DNA from 4 places in the Halalkalibacter krulwichiae genome. Region 4 is predicted to be linked to each of the others. Evidence: a T-box and tRNA genes for the amino acid it is inferred to sense, from the RefSeq annotation. Region 4 holds a T-box; the other regions hold tRNA genes.
The links. The T-box of region 4 lies ahead of BkAM31D_RS16670 (valine--tRNA ligase). A T-box ahead of a tRNA ligase gene usually reads a tRNA of that ligase, here a tRNA-Val.

Region 1: it has a tRNA-Val gene. The T-box ahead of BkAM31D_RS16670 (valine--tRNA ligase) is inferred to sense a tRNA for this amino acid. The anticodon was not compared.
Region 2: it has a tRNA-Val gene. The T-box ahead of BkAM31D_RS16670 (valine--tRNA ligase) is inferred to sense a tRNA for this amino acid. The anticodon was not compared.
Region 3: it has a tRNA-Val gene. The T-box ahead of BkAM31D_RS16670 (valine--tRNA ligase) is inferred to sense a tRNA for this amino acid. The anticodon was not compared.

What each region holds. Positions count from the first base shown of each region.
Region 1 is NZ_CP020814.1:1,886,108-1,889,974, forward strand. It holds gene BkAM31D_RS09360 (fumarylacetoacetate hydrolase family protein) at 1-566, shown strand, start outside; tRNA gene BkAM31D_RS09365 (tRNA-Ala) at 815-890, shown strand; tRNA gene BkAM31D_RS09370 (tRNA-Ile) at 897-973, shown strand; tRNA gene BkAM31D_RS09375 (tRNA-Ser) at 988-1,080, shown strand; tRNA gene BkAM31D_RS09380 (tRNA-Met) at 1,209-1,282, shown strand; tRNA gene BkAM31D_RS09385 (tRNA-Asp) at 1,292-1,368, shown strand; tRNA gene BkAM31D_RS09390 (tRNA-Tyr) at 1,391-1,475, shown strand; tRNA gene BkAM31D_RS09395 (tRNA-Trp) at 1,483-1,556, shown strand; tRNA gene BkAM31D_RS09400 (tRNA-His) at 1,581-1,656, shown strand; tRNA gene BkAM31D_RS09405 (tRNA-Gln) at 1,665-1,739, shown strand; tRNA gene BkAM31D_RS09410 (tRNA-Gly) at 1,742-1,813, shown strand; tRNA gene BkAM31D_RS09415 (tRNA-Cys) at 1,824-1,897, shown strand; tRNA gene BkAM31D_RS09420 (tRNA-Leu) at 1,917-2,005, shown strand; tRNA gene BkAM31D_RS09425 (tRNA-Arg) at 2,015-2,088, shown strand; tRNA gene BkAM31D_RS09430 (tRNA-Pro) at 2,095-2,171, shown strand; tRNA gene BkAM31D_RS09435 (tRNA-Gly) at 2,186-2,259, shown strand; tRNA gene BkAM31D_RS09440 (tRNA-Ile) at 2,271-2,347, shown strand; tRNA gene BkAM31D_RS09445 (tRNA-Ser) at 2,374-2,464, shown strand; tRNA gene BkAM31D_RS09450 (tRNA-Glu) at 2,485-2,559, shown strand; tRNA gene BkAM31D_RS09455 (tRNA-Val) at 2,569-2,644, shown strand; tRNA gene BkAM31D_RS09460 (tRNA-Thr) at 2,649-2,724, shown strand; tRNA gene BkAM31D_RS09465 (tRNA-Lys) at 2,857-2,932, shown strand; tRNA gene BkAM31D_RS09470 (tRNA-Leu) at 2,949-3,033, shown strand; rRNA gene rrf (5S ribosomal RNA) at 3,068-3,183, shown strand; gene BkAM31D_RS09480 (LysR family transcriptional regulator) at 3,215-3,867, opposite strand, start outside.
Region 2 is NZ_CP020814.1:175,889-179,755, reverse strand. It holds gene BkAM31D_RS00990 (anti-sigma factor family protein) at 1-403, opposite strand, end outside; gene sigW (RNA polymerase sigma factor SigW) at 418-981, opposite strand; gene BkAM31D_RS00980 (aspartyl-phosphate phosphatase Spo0E family protein) at 1,246-1,434, shown strand; tRNA gene BkAM31D_RS00975 (tRNA-Ala) at 1,477-1,552, opposite strand; tRNA gene BkAM31D_RS00970 (tRNA-Gly) at 1,559-1,633, opposite strand; tRNA gene BkAM31D_RS00965 (tRNA-Lys) at 1,654-1,726, opposite strand; tRNA gene BkAM31D_RS00960 (tRNA-Gln) at 1,732-1,806, opposite strand; tRNA gene BkAM31D_RS00955 (tRNA-Tyr) at 1,811-1,894, opposite strand; tRNA gene BkAM31D_RS00950 (tRNA-Thr) at 1,906-1,978, opposite strand; tRNA gene BkAM31D_RS00945 (tRNA-Val) at 1,984-2,059, opposite strand; tRNA gene BkAM31D_RS00940 (tRNA-Glu) at 2,077-2,151, opposite strand; tRNA gene BkAM31D_RS00935 (tRNA-Thr) at 2,306-2,381, opposite strand; tRNA gene BkAM31D_RS00930 (tRNA-Asn) at 2,389-2,463, opposite strand; rRNA gene rrf (5S ribosomal RNA) at 2,470-2,585, opposite strand; rRNA gene BkAM31D_RS00920 (23S ribosomal RNA) at 2,647-3,867, opposite strand, start outside.
Region 3 is NZ_CP020814.1:240,540-244,406, reverse strand. It holds rRNA gene BkAM31D_RS01345 (16S ribosomal RNA) at 1-957, opposite strand, end outside; tRNA gene BkAM31D_RS01340 (tRNA-Ile) at 1,145-1,221, opposite strand; tRNA gene BkAM31D_RS01335 (tRNA-Gly) at 1,264-1,337, opposite strand; tRNA gene BkAM31D_RS01330 (tRNA-Pro) at 1,348-1,424, opposite strand; tRNA gene BkAM31D_RS01325 (tRNA-Leu) at 1,449-1,535, opposite strand; tRNA gene BkAM31D_RS01320 (tRNA-Leu) at 1,567-1,648, opposite strand; tRNA gene BkAM31D_RS01315 (tRNA-Asp) at 1,658-1,734, opposite strand; tRNA gene BkAM31D_RS01310 (tRNA-Val) at 1,743-1,818, opposite strand; tRNA gene BkAM31D_RS01305 (tRNA-Glu) at 1,846-1,920, opposite strand; tRNA gene BkAM31D_RS01300 (tRNA-Ser) at 1,930-2,020, opposite strand; tRNA gene BkAM31D_RS01295 (tRNA-Asn) at 2,022-2,096, opposite strand; gene BkAM31D_RS01290 (SprT family protein) at 2,218-2,667, opposite strand; gene cmpA (cortex morphogenetic protein CmpA) at 2,774-2,899, shown strand; gene BkAM31D_RS01280 (Tex family protein) at 2,991-3,867, opposite strand, start outside.
Region 4 is NZ_CP020814.1:3,297,291-3,301,157, forward strand. It holds partial or broken gene BkAM31D_RS16670 (valine--tRNA ligase) at 1-2,231, opposite strand, end outside; T-box leader at 2,271-2,524, opposite strand; gene BkAM31D_RS16675 (YszA family small membrane protein) at 2,675-2,884, shown strand; gene ysxE (spore coat protein YsxE) at 2,934-3,867, opposite strand, start outside.

The DNA.
Region 1 (3,867 bases), 1.4 Mb from region 4:
CGCCTACTCCCATTTTGTTCAGTAAGTTTTCAAATGCTCTAAGTGGACACAATGCTTTTGTAACACTCCCGAGTAACGGAAGTGAATTTGATTATGAAGCGGAGTTAGTGCTTGTGATCGGAAAGGAAGCAAAGGATGTAACAAAACAAGACGCACTTTCCTACTTATATGGGTATTGTAATGGTAATGATTTGTCCGTTCGTGATTTGCAATTTACAAGTTCCCAATGGTTGTTAGGCAAAACGACGGATGAGTTTTGTCCAATCGGACCGTATCTTGTAAGTAAGGATGAAGTAAGTGATCCAGATCAATTATCAATTAAACTTACTTTAAATGGCGAGCTTCGTCAGAATTCTAATACATCCGATATGATATTTAATTGCTCGGAAATTATTAGTTACATATCGCAACATATGACACTTAAACCTGGTGATATCATCTTAACAGGTACTCCAGAAGGGGTTATCATGGGTGAACCGATTGATAGACGCGTTTGGTTGAAATCGGGTGATGAAGTAAAAGTTGAGATTGAAGGTTTAGGAGAACTGACGACAACTTTCAAATAAATATTGTACGAGATGTTAAGCTAAGCTTAATGTCTCTTTTATATGTAGATTTTATAGTGGAATGATTACAATCAGCTATATTTAGTAAAAAAGTTATGAGAAGATATTGATATGAAAAGCAGATTATGATAGATTATTAATTCCGACGGGATAATTTCAGCTTAGATTTTTTTTGAAAAAAAACAAGAAAAAAATGTTGCGCAGAATTAAATCGTGTGATATAGTATTAATTGTTGGTGAGGCGATACGGGGCCTTAGCTCAGCTGGGAGAGCGCCTGCCTTGCACGCAGGAGGTCAGCGGTTCGATCCCGCTAGGCTCCACCAAAATTTGGACCTTTAGCTCAGTTGGTTAGAGCAGTCGGCTCATAACCGATCGGTCGTAGGTTCGAGTCCTACAGGGTCCACCAACGAAACGAAACGCGGAGGAATACCCAAGTCCGGCTGAAGGGATCGGTCTTGAAAACCGACAGGCGGGTTAAACCGCGCGGGGGTTCGAATCCCTCTTCCTCCGCCATTATTATTCTTAGGTTTATTTAAATCGTGAATAAGCAGCGAGTAACATCAACTCATGCGTTTGAAAGAAACACGAGAAGAGGAAGATGTCCACTTCAGTGAAAAACATCATCCATTACTATATAACGACGCGGGGTGGAGCAGTCTGGTAGCTCGTCGGGCTCATAACCCGAAGGTCGGTGGTTCAAATCCGCCCCCCGCAATACCAAAATGGTCCGGTAGTTCAGTTGGTTAGAATGCCTGCCTGTCACGCAGGAGGTCGCGGGTTCGAGTCCCGTCCGGACCGCCATTATAACATGTATTAAATATGTGGAGGGGTAGCGAAGTGGCTAAACGCGGCGGACTGTAAATCCGCTCCCTCCGGGTTCGGCGGTTCGAATCCGTCCCCCTCCACCATTTATATAGGGGCATAGTTTAACGGTAGAACAGAGGTCTCCAAAACCTCCGGTGTGGGTTCGATTCCTACTGCCCCTGCCAATAATTTCATAAAAGTATACTATGGCGGTTGTGGCGAAGTGGTTAACGCACCGGATTGTGGTTCCGGCATTCGTGGGTTCGATTCCCATCAGCCGCCCCATTAAGTATTGGGCTATCGCCAAGCGGTAAGGCAACGGATTTTGATTCCGTCATGCGGAGGTTCGAATCCTCCTAGCCCAGCCAATGCGGAAGTAGTTCAGTGGTAGAACACCACCTTGCCAAGGTGGGGGTCGCGAGTTCGAATCTCGTCTTCCGCTCTTAAATAATGGCGGTATAGCCAAGTGGTAAGGCACGGGTCTGCAAAACCTTTATCCCCGGTTCAAATCCGGGTACCGCCTCCATATTATTCGTTTCTACCATGCCGGGGTGGTGGAATTGGCAGACACACAGGACTTAAAATCCTGCGGTAGGTGACTACCGTGCCGGTTCAAGTCCGGCCCTCGGCACCATATTTATAAGCGCCCTTAGCTCAGCTGGATAGAGTGTTTGACTACGAATCAAAAGGTCGGGAGTTCGAATCTCTCAGGGCGCGCCTTTACGGGAAGTGGCTCAGCTTGGTAGAGCACCTGGTTTGGGACCAGGGGGTCGCAGGTTCAAATCCTGTCTTCCCGACCATGACATTTTAATATGCGGGTGTAGTTTAGTGGTAAAACCTCAGCCTTCCAAGCTGATGTCGTGAGTTCGATTCTCATCACCCGCTCCAATATTGAATATGGGCCTATAGCTCAGCTGGTTAGAGCGCACGCCTGATAAGCGTGAGGTCGGTGGTTCGAGTCCACTTAGGCCCACCATATTCACATTAGAATTGTGATTACTAGGAGAAGTACTCAAGTGGCTGAAGAGGCGCCCCTGCTAAGGGTGTAGGTCGTTTACGCGGCGCGAGGGTTCAAATCCCTCCTTCTCCGCCATAGACAAGACAAGCTACTATGGCCCGTTGGTCAAGCGGTTAAGACACCGCCCTTTCACGGCGGTAACACGGGTTCGAATCCCGTACGGGTCACCATAAAATGTTGGAGGATTAGCTCAGCTGGGAGAGCACCTGCCTTACAAGCAGGGGGTCGGCGGTTCGATCCCGTCATCCTCCACCATTATGCCGGCCTAGCTCAATTGGTAGAGCAACTGACTTGTAATCAGTAGGTTGGGGGTTCAAGTCCTCTGGCCGGCACCACTTATTTAAGACCTTTGAGTTGTTCCGACACAGCAGTCTACGAAGCTTAGACTAGAAGAGGAAGGAACAGGGGAGACGACAGAGCGCAACATCGTCCGTAAGCTACATGAAATACTTCATTGTATATTCTACGAGCCATTAGCTCAGTTGGTAGAGCATCTGACTTTTAATCAGAGGGTCGAAGGTTCGAGTCCTTCATGGCTCACCATTTTAATATTATATTTGCGGGTGTGGCGGAATTGGCAGACGCGCTAGACTTAGGATCTAGTGTCTTATGACGTGGGGGTTCGACTCCCTTCACCCGCACCATTAATATTTAATGAGTGATAATAAATTTGATAGGTCTGGTGGCAATAGCAAAGAGGTCACACCCGTTCCCATGCCGAACACGGTCGTTAAGCTCTTTTGCGCCGATGGTAGTTGGGGGCTTCCCCCTGTGAGAGTAGGACGTTGCCAGGCAGAAAAAAGACAATCCAATGGATTGTCTTTTTTAATATGTAGAATCTTTTAAATTCGTCTGATCTATCGGAAAATATTCCATGAATCTTCTTGATGCCTGGGAGAGATAACGGTCTTTTAACCAGATAAGTGCGGAGGGCCTAGCCATAATCGTTGGATTTATAATTTCCTTAAAAAAAAGTTCGGTGTTTGGAATTAGATTGATTGCTGATTTTGGGACAATTGTAATTCCAATATCATGATTTGCCCAAATTAATAATGTCATTATATCACTGCTTTCGCAGATGATTTTAGGTTCAAATCCGTTTTTTAAGCAAGCATCTTTAAGAATATCAACTGTATAAATATCTTGGTTATACATAGAAGTTCCTTTTTGCCTACGTAATAGCATTAACGGTTTTTCTTTTAGTTCCGATAATTCAATTGTATTTGGATTATTTCCGATAATTCTATTAGGATTCATTGCTACAACTAACGGTTCATCGGGTAAATGAATCATATTAAAAATACTCGAATCAATAGGGAACCGAACGATTCCTAATTCAATAATTCGATTTTCTAACAGCTCCATGATCCTAATAGGATCTCCTTCCCAAACTTGAAATTGAACTTCTGCATATTGTTGTTGAAAGTTACGAATTCTCTCTGGTAGTAATTTGGCTCCAAGTGAAGCAATAGTGCCAA
Region 2 (3,867 bases), 1.5 Mb from region 4:
GAACAATAACTCGACCACTTTCCTGGTCAATTTGTACATGACCAGACCCAGATACAACAACTTGTTCTTCACCACTGTTCCAGAGTGATGAAATACTTGTGACCATTAATATGAAGAAAACCGCCGCCGAGACCAAAATAGGATGCTTCCTTGTCCATTGTTTCCACTTTGACACTTGCTTTCTTTCTGGTAATCTTCCCATTACTGAATCTGTAAAACCAATTGGAGCTTCTATATGAGATGAGCTTTGAACAAATGCAATTACTTTTTTTAGTTCATGCATGTGTTGTTTACAACACTCGCATCCTTTTAGATGTTGATCAAGTAACTTTTTTTCTTCTATAGTCGCTTCTTCATCCACAACCTTCTGAATAAGCTCTTCATAATACTCATTACATTTCATCTTCATATCCCTCCTTATACATGGCGCATTCTTTTTCTAAGTGCTTCTCTTCCACGGTGAATTCTTGTCTTAACAGTAGAAGGTGGAATATCTAAAATTTCGCTTATCTCATTAATTGAGAGATCTTCAATATATTTTAATATAATAGCTGTTCGATATTTAGGCGGGAGTTGATTAATCTCAGCCTGAACCCACTGTTGACGCTCTAAAGCCACAACTTGATCATCTGGCAAATCATCACTTGCGGCTAATTGTGACTCATACGTTAAACCTTCGGACCCTTTTACTTCTTCCTGTAAATAAAAATCTGGTTTCTTTTTGCGTAGTCGATCAATCGCTACATTCGTTGCAATTCTAAATAACCAAGTTGAAAACTTACGATTGATATCAAAACGATCAATGTTTGTATACGCTCGAAGAAATGCTTCTTGGGCAACATCTTGAGCTTCATGCATGTTTCCCACCATTCTATAAGCAACTTGAAAAACTTTGTCTTTATATAGTTCAACAATTTCTGAGAAAGCTTGTTGATTCCCTTTTCTCACTTCCCTAATCAATCTCTTTACAATTATATCCATAAAGTAATCCCTGCCTACACTCGTTCTGACTTTTATACGTAAAACTAAACGATAAAGTTTCATTTTCCATTTATTACATATAATAACATGATTTCTGTTTCAACTTTAAAATATTAGGGTATTTAAATAATACTTAATTAAAAACAAAAAATTAATACCAATTTGTTATAACATCATTCAAAACGGATCAGCACTCTTCTTTGAACTGCATATATTTCACTCAAATTTGTTAGACAGTAACTACTTTAGAAGGATGTGGATAATATGGATCAAAAAAGGCAGCTTATACAAGATATAGAACGATACAGAAACCTTTTAAATGAAAAATCAAAAACAACCTCTTTAATTTCAAAGGAGATGCTGGAATACAGTCACAAATTAGATCAGCTTTTAAATGAATATGATTACTTAGTGAGTAGAAACAAATGGCATAAAGAAAAAACAAACATATAAAAAACCATAGATGTTTTATCTATGGTTTGAATTATTATGTATTGGTGGAGCCTAGCGGGATCGAACCGCTGACCTCCTGCGTGCAAGGCAGGCGCTCTCCCAGCTGAGCTAAGGCCCCAAACTATGGAGCGGAAGACGGGATTCGAACCCGCGACCCCCACCTTGGCAAGGTGGTGTTCTACCACTGAACTACTTCCGCGTCTTTTTAAATAGCAAAAATGAGCCATGAAGGACTCGAACCTTCGACCCTCTGATTAAAAGTCAGATGCTCTACCAACTGAGCTAATGGCTCTAAAATGGCTGGGCTAGCTGGATTCGAACCAACGCATGACGGAATCAAAATCCGTTGCCTTACCGCTTGGCGATAGCCCAATCATGGTGGAGGGGACGGATTCGAACCGCCGAACCCGGAGGGAGCGGATTTACAGTCCGCCGCGTTTAGCCACTTCGCTACCCCTCCATGATAAAGGATGCCGGCCAGAGGACTTGAACCCCCAACCTACTGATTACAAGTCAGTTGCTCTACCAATTGAGCTAGGCCGGCATATATGGTGGAGGATGACGGGATCGAACCGCCGACCCCCTGCTTGTAAGGCAGGTGCTCTCCCAGCTGAGCTAATCCTCCATTAAATCAAAGTTATATGGTGACCCGTACGGGATTCGAACCCGTGTTACCGCCGTGAAAGGGCGGTGTCTTAACCGCTTGACCAACGGGCCATTTTGTATGTCACTAACTGACAAAAAATATTATATCTAAAGTTAAAGAAAAAAACAAGCTTTTTTTAAAGGGAAATTGTTTGTTTTTAAACCTATTTCAGCATTAAAAAAACGCCTTTACAGGTTTATACTGAAGGCGTATAGACGGTCCTTCTGGAGCTTCCAAGCGGACTTGAACCGCTGACCCCTACCTTACCATGGTAGTGCTCTACCGACTGAGCTATGGAAGCATAAATATGGCTCCACAGGTAGGACTCGAACCTACGACCGATCGGTTAACAGCCGATTGCTCTACCACTGAGCTACTGTGGAATAATGGCCTGGCAACGTCCTACTCTCACAGGGGGAAGCCCCCAACTACCATCGGCGCAGAAGAGCTTAACGACCGTGTTCGGCATGGGAACGGGTGTGACCTCTTCGCTATCGCCACCAGACTTATGTAAGAGAATGGTTCTCTCAAAACTAGATAATGCGTAATAGAAACTCAAGAATATATTGGATAAGTCCTCGACCGATTAGTATCTGTCAGCTCCACGTGTCGCCACGCTTCCACACCAGACCTATCAACCTCATCATCTCTAAGGGGTCTTACTGGATTAACTCCATGGGAAATCTCATCTTGAGGGGGCTTCATGCTTAGATGCTTTCAGCACTTATCCCGTCCACACGTAGCTACCCAGCTATGCTCCTGGCGGAACAACTGGTACACCAGCGGTGTGTCCATCCCGGTCCTCTCGTACTAAGGACAGCTCCTCTCAAATTTCCTACGCCCGCGACGGATAGGGACCGAACTGTCTCACGACGTTCTGAACCCAGCTCGCGTACCGCTTTAATGGGCGAACAGCCCAACCCTTGGGACCTACTTCAGCCCCAGGATGCGATGAGCCGACATCGAGGTGCCAAACCTCCCCGTCGATGTGGACTCTTGGGGGAGATAAGCCTGTTATCCCCAGGGTAGCTTTTATCCGTTGAGCGATGGCCCTTCCATGCGGAACCACCGGATCACTAAGCCCGACTTTCGTCCCTGCTCGACTTGTAGGTCTCGCAGTCAAGCTCCCTTTTGCCTTTGCACTCTACGAATGATTTCCAACCATTCTGAGGGAACCTTTGGGCGCCTCCGTTACTGTTTAGGAGGCGACCGCCCCAGTCAAACTGCCCACCTGACACTGTCCCTGAACCGGATCACGGCTCGAGGTTAGAATGTCAGCACAGTCAGGGTAGTATCCCACCGACGCCTCCACGTAAGCTGGCGCTCACGCTTCCAAGGCTCCTACCTATCCTGTACAAACTGTACCAACATCCAATATCAAGCTACAGTAAAGCTCCATGGGGTCTTTCCGTCCTGTCGCGGGTAACCTGCATCTTCACAGGTACTATAATTTCACCGGGTCTCTCGTTGAGACAGTATCCAAATCGTTACACCATTCGTGCGGGTCGGAACTTACCCGACAAGGAATTTCGCTACCTTAGGACCGTTATAGTTACGGCCGCCGTTTACTGGGGCTTCAATTCAGAGCTTCTCCCAAAGGATAACCCCTCCTCTTAACCTTCCAGCACCGGGCAGGTGTCAGCCCCTATACTTCGCCTTGCGGCTTCGCAGAGACCTGTGTTTTTGCTAAACAGTCGCTTGGATCTTTTCACTGCGGCTCTCTCGGGCTTGCACCCTAATAGAGCACCCCTTCTCCCGAAGTTACGGGGTCATTTTGCCGAGTTCCT
Region 3 (3,867 bases), 1.6 Mb from region 4:
CTCCACTGCTTGTGCGGGCCCCCGTCAATTCCTTTGAGTTTCAACCTTGCGGTCGTACTCCCCAGGCGGAGTGCTTAATGTGTTAACTTCGGCACTAAGGGCATCGAAACCCCTAACACCTAGCACTCATCGTTTACGGCGTGGACTACCAGGGTATCTAATCCTGTTTGCTCCCCACGCTTTCGCGCCTCAGCGTCAGTTACAGACCAGAGAGTCGCCTTCGCCACTGGTGTTCCTCCACATATCTACGCATTTCACCGCTACACGTGGAATTCCACTCTCCTCTTCTGTACTCAAGTCTCCCAGTTTCCAATGACCCTCCACGGTTGAGCCGTGGGCTTTCACATCAGACTTAAAAGACCGCCTGCGCGCGCTTTACGCCCAATAATTCCGGACAACGCTTGCCACCTACGTATTACCGCGGCTGCTGGCACGTAGTTAGCCGTGGCTTTCTGGTTAGGTACCGTCAAGGTACCGCCCTATTCGAACGATACTTGTTCTTCCCTAACAACAGAGCTTTACGAACCGAAATCCTTCATCACTCACGCGGCGTTGCTCCGTCAGACTTTCGTCCATTGCGGAAGATTCCCTACTGCTGCCTCCCGTAGGAGTCTGGGCCGTGTCTCAGTCCCAGTGTGGCCGATCACCCTCTCAGGTCGGCTACGCATCGTCGCCTTGGTAAGCCATTACCTTACCAACTAGCTAATGCGCCGCGGGCCCATCCTGCAGTGATAGCCGGAGCCATCTTTTAGTCTAAGACCATGAGGTCTCAGATATTATCCGGTATTAGCACCGATTTCTCGATGTTATCCCAGTCTACAGGGCAGGTTGCCCACGTGTTACTCACCCGTCCGCCGCTAACTAATTAAGAGCAAGCTCTTAATTAGTCCGCTCGACTTGCATGTATTAGGCACGCCGCCAGCGTTCGTCCTGAGCCAGGATCAAACTCTCCATAAAAATGGTAAGCTGATTAGCTCAATAAAAAATTTAAGGTGAAATTTGCCCTATCGGGTAAATTTCTTTGACGAGATATCATGTATCTCTTTTCGCTTGGCTTTTGTTCAGTTTTCAAAGAACTCGACGCCGCTCATTAGCGACTTTTAAAATGATACTATCAAACCTTTAAAAGGTCAAGAACTTTTTTTGGTGGGCCTGAGTGGACTCGAACCACCGACCTCACGCTTATCAGGCGTGCGCTCTAACCAGCTGAGCTACAGGCCCAAAAGAAGACATAAAAAAAGAATCTATCTTCAATTATGAAATTGGAGCGGGTGATGAGAATCGAACTCACGACATCAGCTTGGAAGGCTGAGGTTTTACCACTAAACTACACCCGCATATAAAAGATGGTCGGGAAGACAGGATTTGAACCTGCGACCCCCTGGTCCCAAACCAGGTGCTCTACCAAGCTGAGCCACTTCCCGTTTGAATAGATACCAAACAACATTTGGTGCGGTTGAGAGGACTCGAACCTCCACGGGGTCAACCCCCACTAGGCCCTCAACCTAGCGCGTCTGCCATTCCGCCACAACCGCGTTAGCACCAACAAATTATAATCAACAAAAGTGCGGGTGAAGGGAGTCGAACCCCCACGTCATAAGACACTAGATCCTAAGTCTAGCGCGTCTGCCAATTCCGCCACACCCGCAAAGATGAATGGCGGTCCGGACGGGACTCGAACCCGCGACCTCCTGCGTGACAGGCAGGCATTCTAACCAACTGAACTACCGGACCAAAATATATGGTGGAGGATGACGGGATCGAACCGCCGACCCCCTGCTTGTAAGGCAGGTGCTCTCCCAGCTGAGCTAATCCTCCACTTTGCTGTTAACTATATTACTAGAATGGTGACCCGTACGGGATTCGAACCCGTGTTACCGCCGTGAAAGGGCGGTGTCTTAACCGCTTGACCAACGGGCCATTTAAAAATGGCGGAGAAGGAGGGATTTGAACCCTCGCGCCGCGTAAACGACCTACACCCTTAGCAGGGGCGCCTCTTCAGCCACTTGAGTACTTCTCCTTGGCTCCACAGGTAGGACTCGAACCTACGACCGATCGGTTAACAGCCGATTGCTCTACCACTGAGCTACTGTGGAATATTATAACGACTTGGAATATTAAAACACATCACTAGAAGCTTATCAACTTTTTGTTCAGCTGACTCATTAGCGACTTCTATAATATAGCATACACTTTTTGAAAAACGCAAGTCTATTTTTAAATTTTTTTCAACTTACTTTTACATTTTCCACAAACATATCGTCTAATATCAATTTTACGTTTACGATTATACTCCAGCCCACAAACCGTGCATTGATACCGGTGGTTACTCGTAGTAGAGTTCTTTGTTCCCGGAATTGTTTCACAAAATCTAGGTGCACCAAGCTTCATCATTAAATCTTTAAAGTCATTATCGCGATGCTGATACCCCTTACCTTGAAGATGGAGGTGATAGTGACAAAGTTCATGCTTAATGATTCCCACTAACGCATCTTTTCCAAAATAGATTAACTGCTTAGGGTTAATCTCAATATTGTGGCTTCTAAGTAAGTAACGCCCTCCAGTCGTACGTAATCTATTGTTAAAAGTAGCTTCATGCAAAAAAGGTATCTTAAAATACTCTTCCGAAATACACTCCACCAATTTTTGTAACTGCTTATTCGTCATGGGATTATGATTCCCGTTCATAAATCTTCACCAATCCTTCAACTATGACAAACCTTCATTCATATAATAATCTAAATCCCGAAAGTCGTTAAGGAGTTGTTTGCCTATGCCTAAATGGCTAAGACAACAGTTAAAGCAAGCTTATTTAGAAAAAGACCGTTATCAAATTAGAGTCCTGAATCAATGCTGGTTCTATTATAAAGAAAGAGAATCATTAGAAGTCCAAACTTAAGTATAACGAAGAAGATTGAGGTTGCTAAATAACAATTTAACACACGTCACGCTTCCTCAATCTTCTTACTTTAATACATTATTAACAAATTCTATGACGAAACAGTTTGCATCTCCGTTTTTTTCATCGTTAGAGAAACTCTTCCTTTTTGTATATCGACTTGCTCTACCCAAACGGTTACGATCTCTCCTACCGTTACGACTTCTAAAGGGTGCTTGATGAAACGGTTTGTTAATTTAGAAATATGGACAAGCCCATCTTGCTTCACTCCAATGTCAACAAAGGCACCGAAATCAACCACATTTCGAACTGTCCCTTGTAACTCCATCCCAACTTGTAAATCTTCCATTTTAAGTACATCTTGTTTAAGTAATGGCTTGGCTACTTCGTCACGCGGATCACGTGCCGGACGCATGAGATTATCGATCATATCCTTTAATGTTGGTACACCTACTTCTAACTCTGATGCCAAACCCGATACGTCAATGTTCTGCAATAACTCCCTTACTCTTTCTGATCCTATCTCTTCAACAGTTGCACCAATTTGTTTTAACAACTTCTCTGCTTCGTTATAACTTTCAGGGTGAATAGCCGTTGCATCCAAAGGATGATCACCCTCTTGAATTCTCAGGAAGCCAATTGCTTGCTCATATGTTTTCGCTCCGAGCCTAGGAATTTTTTTCAACTGCTTCCGGTCTGTAAATCGTCCTTCTTCCTCACGACGCTTGACTATATTATTGGCGACAGCCTTTGATAGTCCAGCTACATACTGCAACAATGAACTTGAAGCCGTATTAACATTCACACCAACTTGGTTAACAGCTGTTTCCACCACAAAGGTTAACTGCTCATTTAATCTTTTTTGCGAGACATCATGTTGGTACTGACCTACCCCAACGGATTTAGGGTCAATTTTCACTAATTCAGCTAACGGATCTTGTAGGCGTCTTGCAATTGACACAGCACTC
Region 4 (3,867 bases):
TTCCGCTCTCGTATTACGAACAGAGCGAATAATGTCCTTTAATAATTCCATATCTTCAACAGCATCTTCAAAGATTAATGCTTCTTCACGCTCAGGCCATGCTGCAACCGTAATCGATTCGCCTTTGTGCGGCAAATGTTGCCAAATTTCCTCGGTAATAAACGGCATCATCGGATGAAGCAATCTCATCGTTTGATCAAGAACATAAGCTAACACCGATCTCGTTGTTTTCTTTGCCGCTTCGTCTTCACCATAAAGTGGAAGTTTCGCCATTTCAATATACCAATCACAGAAATCATCCCAAATGAAGTTATATAACAGGCGACCAACTTCACCAAATTCATATGCATCAATAAGACGAGTGACATCTGTGATCGTCTCTTGTAGACGAGTTAAGATCCACTTATCTGCGATTGTCTTCTCACCAGTTAAATCAATTTCGTCATAAGTTAAACCTTCCATATTCATGAGAGCAAAGCGCGATGCATTCCAAATCTTATTCCCGAAATTCCACGTTGATTCGACTTTCTCCCAATAGAAACGAAGGTCATTTCCCGGGGAACTTCCTGTCGATAAGAAGAAACGTAGCGAATCCGCTCCGTATTTGTCGATTACGTCCATCGGGTCTACACCATTACCTAGTGACTTACTCATCTTACGGCCTTCTGAATCACGTACAAGTCCATGAATAAGTACATCATCAAATGGACGTTTTCCTGTAAACTCAAGCCCTTGGAAGATCATTCGAGATACCCAGAAGAAAATGATATCATAACCAGTTACAAGAACATTCGTTGAATAGAAGCGCTCGTAATCAGGCGACTGTTCATCTGGCCAACCCATCGTTGAAAATGGCCATAAAGCTGAGCTAAACCATGTATCTAGTACGTCATTATCTTGATTCCAGTTTTCCTCATCTTCAGGCGCTTCATGACCTACATACACTTCTCCTGTTTCCTTGTGATACCAAGCAGGAATACGGTGGCCCCACCAAAGTTGTCTTGATATACACCAGTCACGAATGTTTTCCATCCAGCGTAAATACGTTTTCTCAAATCGATCTGGAACGAAATTCACTTTTTCGTCTGACTTTTGTAGGTCAATTGCCTGATCTGCTAATGGCTGCATTTTTACAAACCATTGAGTTGATAAGTATGGTTCTACGACTGCTCCACTACGCTCAGAGTGTCCAACTGAATGCATATGCTCTTCAATTTTGAATAATACTCCGGTTTCTTGTAGATCTTTAACGATTTGTTTGCGGCATTCAAAGCGATCCATTCCTTGATACTTTCCTGCCTTAGCATTCATCGTTCCATCTTCATTCATGACAAGAATTCGCTCAAGATTATGACGATTTCCAATTTCAAAATCATTCGGGTCATGAGCTGGTGTGATTTTCACCGCACCTGAACCAAATTCCATATCAACATAGTCATCGGTAACAATCGGAATTTCTCGTCCCGTAATCGGTAATGTAACTGTTTTTCCAATTAAGTGCTTATAACGGTCATCCTCTGGGTGTACGGCTACCGCTGTATCACCAAGCATCGTTTCTGGGCGAGTTGTTGCAACTTCAATCTGGCCACTACCATCTGAAAGCGGGTAATTCATATGATAGAACGCCCTTGAACATCTTGATAGATAACTTCAATATCTGATAGGGCTGTTTTCGTTTGTGGATCCCAGTTGATTATATATTCGCCGCGATAGATTAACCCTTTTTCATATAGCTTAACGAATACTTCTCTTACCGCTTTTGATAAACCCTCGTCTAATGTAAAACGCTCACGTGAATAGTCAAGAGACAAACCCATTTTTGACCACTGATTACGGATGAAAGATGCATATTCTTCTTTCCATTCCCATGACTTTTCTAAGAACTTTTCACGCCCTAGGTCATAGCGGCTTAATCCTTCTTCTTTTAATTTTGCTTCTACTTTTGCTTGAGTTGCGATACCGGCATGGTCCATTCCTGGAAGCCATAACGTATCATAGCCCTGCATTCGCTTAACACGAGCTAAAATATCTTGAAGAGTTGTATCCCAAGCATGGCCTAGGTGTAGTTTCCCCGTTACATTAGGGGGTGGAATGACAATCGAATACGGCTGTTTAGACTCATCGCTCGTCGCTTCGAAAAATTTCCCTTCTAGCCAGTAGGAATACCATTTTGCTTCGGTTTCCTGCGGGTTGTATTTCGTTGGCATCGTTAGTTGCTCTTTTTCACTCATTAGTTATCCTCCCTTTGCATATAAAAAAACCCCCTCCATCCAAAGGACGAAGAGAGTTACTTTCGCGGTACCACCTTTGTTTGCAACAAAAAGAAATAGACCTTCTCGCTCCTTGTTGCACACTTAAACTGATAACGGCCAGTCTCCGGCTAAGCTTACTTTGATAACAAAATTAATTTTCAGCAAAGCTGCTCCTAGGCGACATTCAAATCGTACATCTTAAGAAATCTCTCAGCAACTGATTTCTCTCTCTGAAAGGTTCCGATCCTACTCTTCCTATTCAACGCAATCATATTATTGTGGTTATATTCTATCCGAATCGAGTTCATTCGTCAATAAGAGCATTACCCATTTTTTTCTTTCTTATACTTCTTTCTTTATTGTACACATTAGACTATGGTTTCGCATACCGTGTAGAAGAATGTTGCAGAGGAGGTACTGTAATGAAGCGTCGTTTTGGTCGTTTTCATCATCACTTTCATCCTAAACGTCCAGGAATCTGGTTTCAAATTAAAGCAATTTGTATCCAAATCTTCTTGCCGCTTATTTGTTTTCAATTGCTGAGAACCTTGCTGTTGCCAACTACTTTTGATATTGTTCTCCTTACGCTCATGATCGCCTTTTATTTATCGTTAAAATTACGCATCATTTAAATCATACAAATCAAAAATAAAAAGCTCTCTTTCAAGTAGAAAGAGAACTTTATTCTGTCGGTGTTTGTTGAGCTGCTTCTATGACAATTAGCTTTTGCGTCAGTCGCTGTACTCTGCGCATTGACGTTAAGCGTTTTTCAAGGCGTTGGACATGCTCGAATTCTCGTTGTCCTTTATTTGCTAAATAGGCATCAACCGCAAAGGCAATCGGTTCTGGGAAGTTTAAATAAGCGCATAGTAAATGCTTCTCTTCTTCTAAAAGTGGCAAGTGCCGCTCATATTGATAGAACCATTGCAAGATTTCTTCTTCAACCCAAAAGGCATGGCGGAAGCTATAACGACAAAAGCTTGCTATATCCCTTGAAGGCGTATCAATGCTTGAACGTTCAAAATTAATAAGGTAAGGTTCATTTTCTCGATTAAAGAAGGCATGAGAACGATTCATTCTCCCGTGACAAAGTACAGTACGATATTTTTCTTTTTCAAGACAAGTTTCATACCATTTTTGTAAATGACCTTTTGCTGCTTCGGCCATTTGATCAAGCATATGGGCATGTGTGAGAAACGTTAATTCAAACGGAGACATATATGTCTTCCGTTCCGCTTCATCAGCAAAACGGTTTAACTCTAGTCTCCTCATTTCCCAGCGTCTTAGAAGCTGTTGATAAGACTCATCAACATTTTCTTTTACAAATGGCTGTGTTTTCACAGTTAAACGATGAATTATACCAAGCTGAGAAGCAAGCTTCTGCTCCTGTGATTCCCTTGCTGTATATTCTAACGGCTCCATCCACGGCATGAGATAATACGTATGAGTTCCGTTAAAAAGTGTGTATTCCCCGTACTTCGTTGGATAAACCGGTACCGCATGGGTATAACCTAGCTTCGTTAGTTTCCGTAAAGCATGGATAAATCCATCCGCTTGTGCAGGGGTCATCGTTGTTTCTTTTAACGCAAAAGTTCCGTGGTTGGTTGTTACTTTT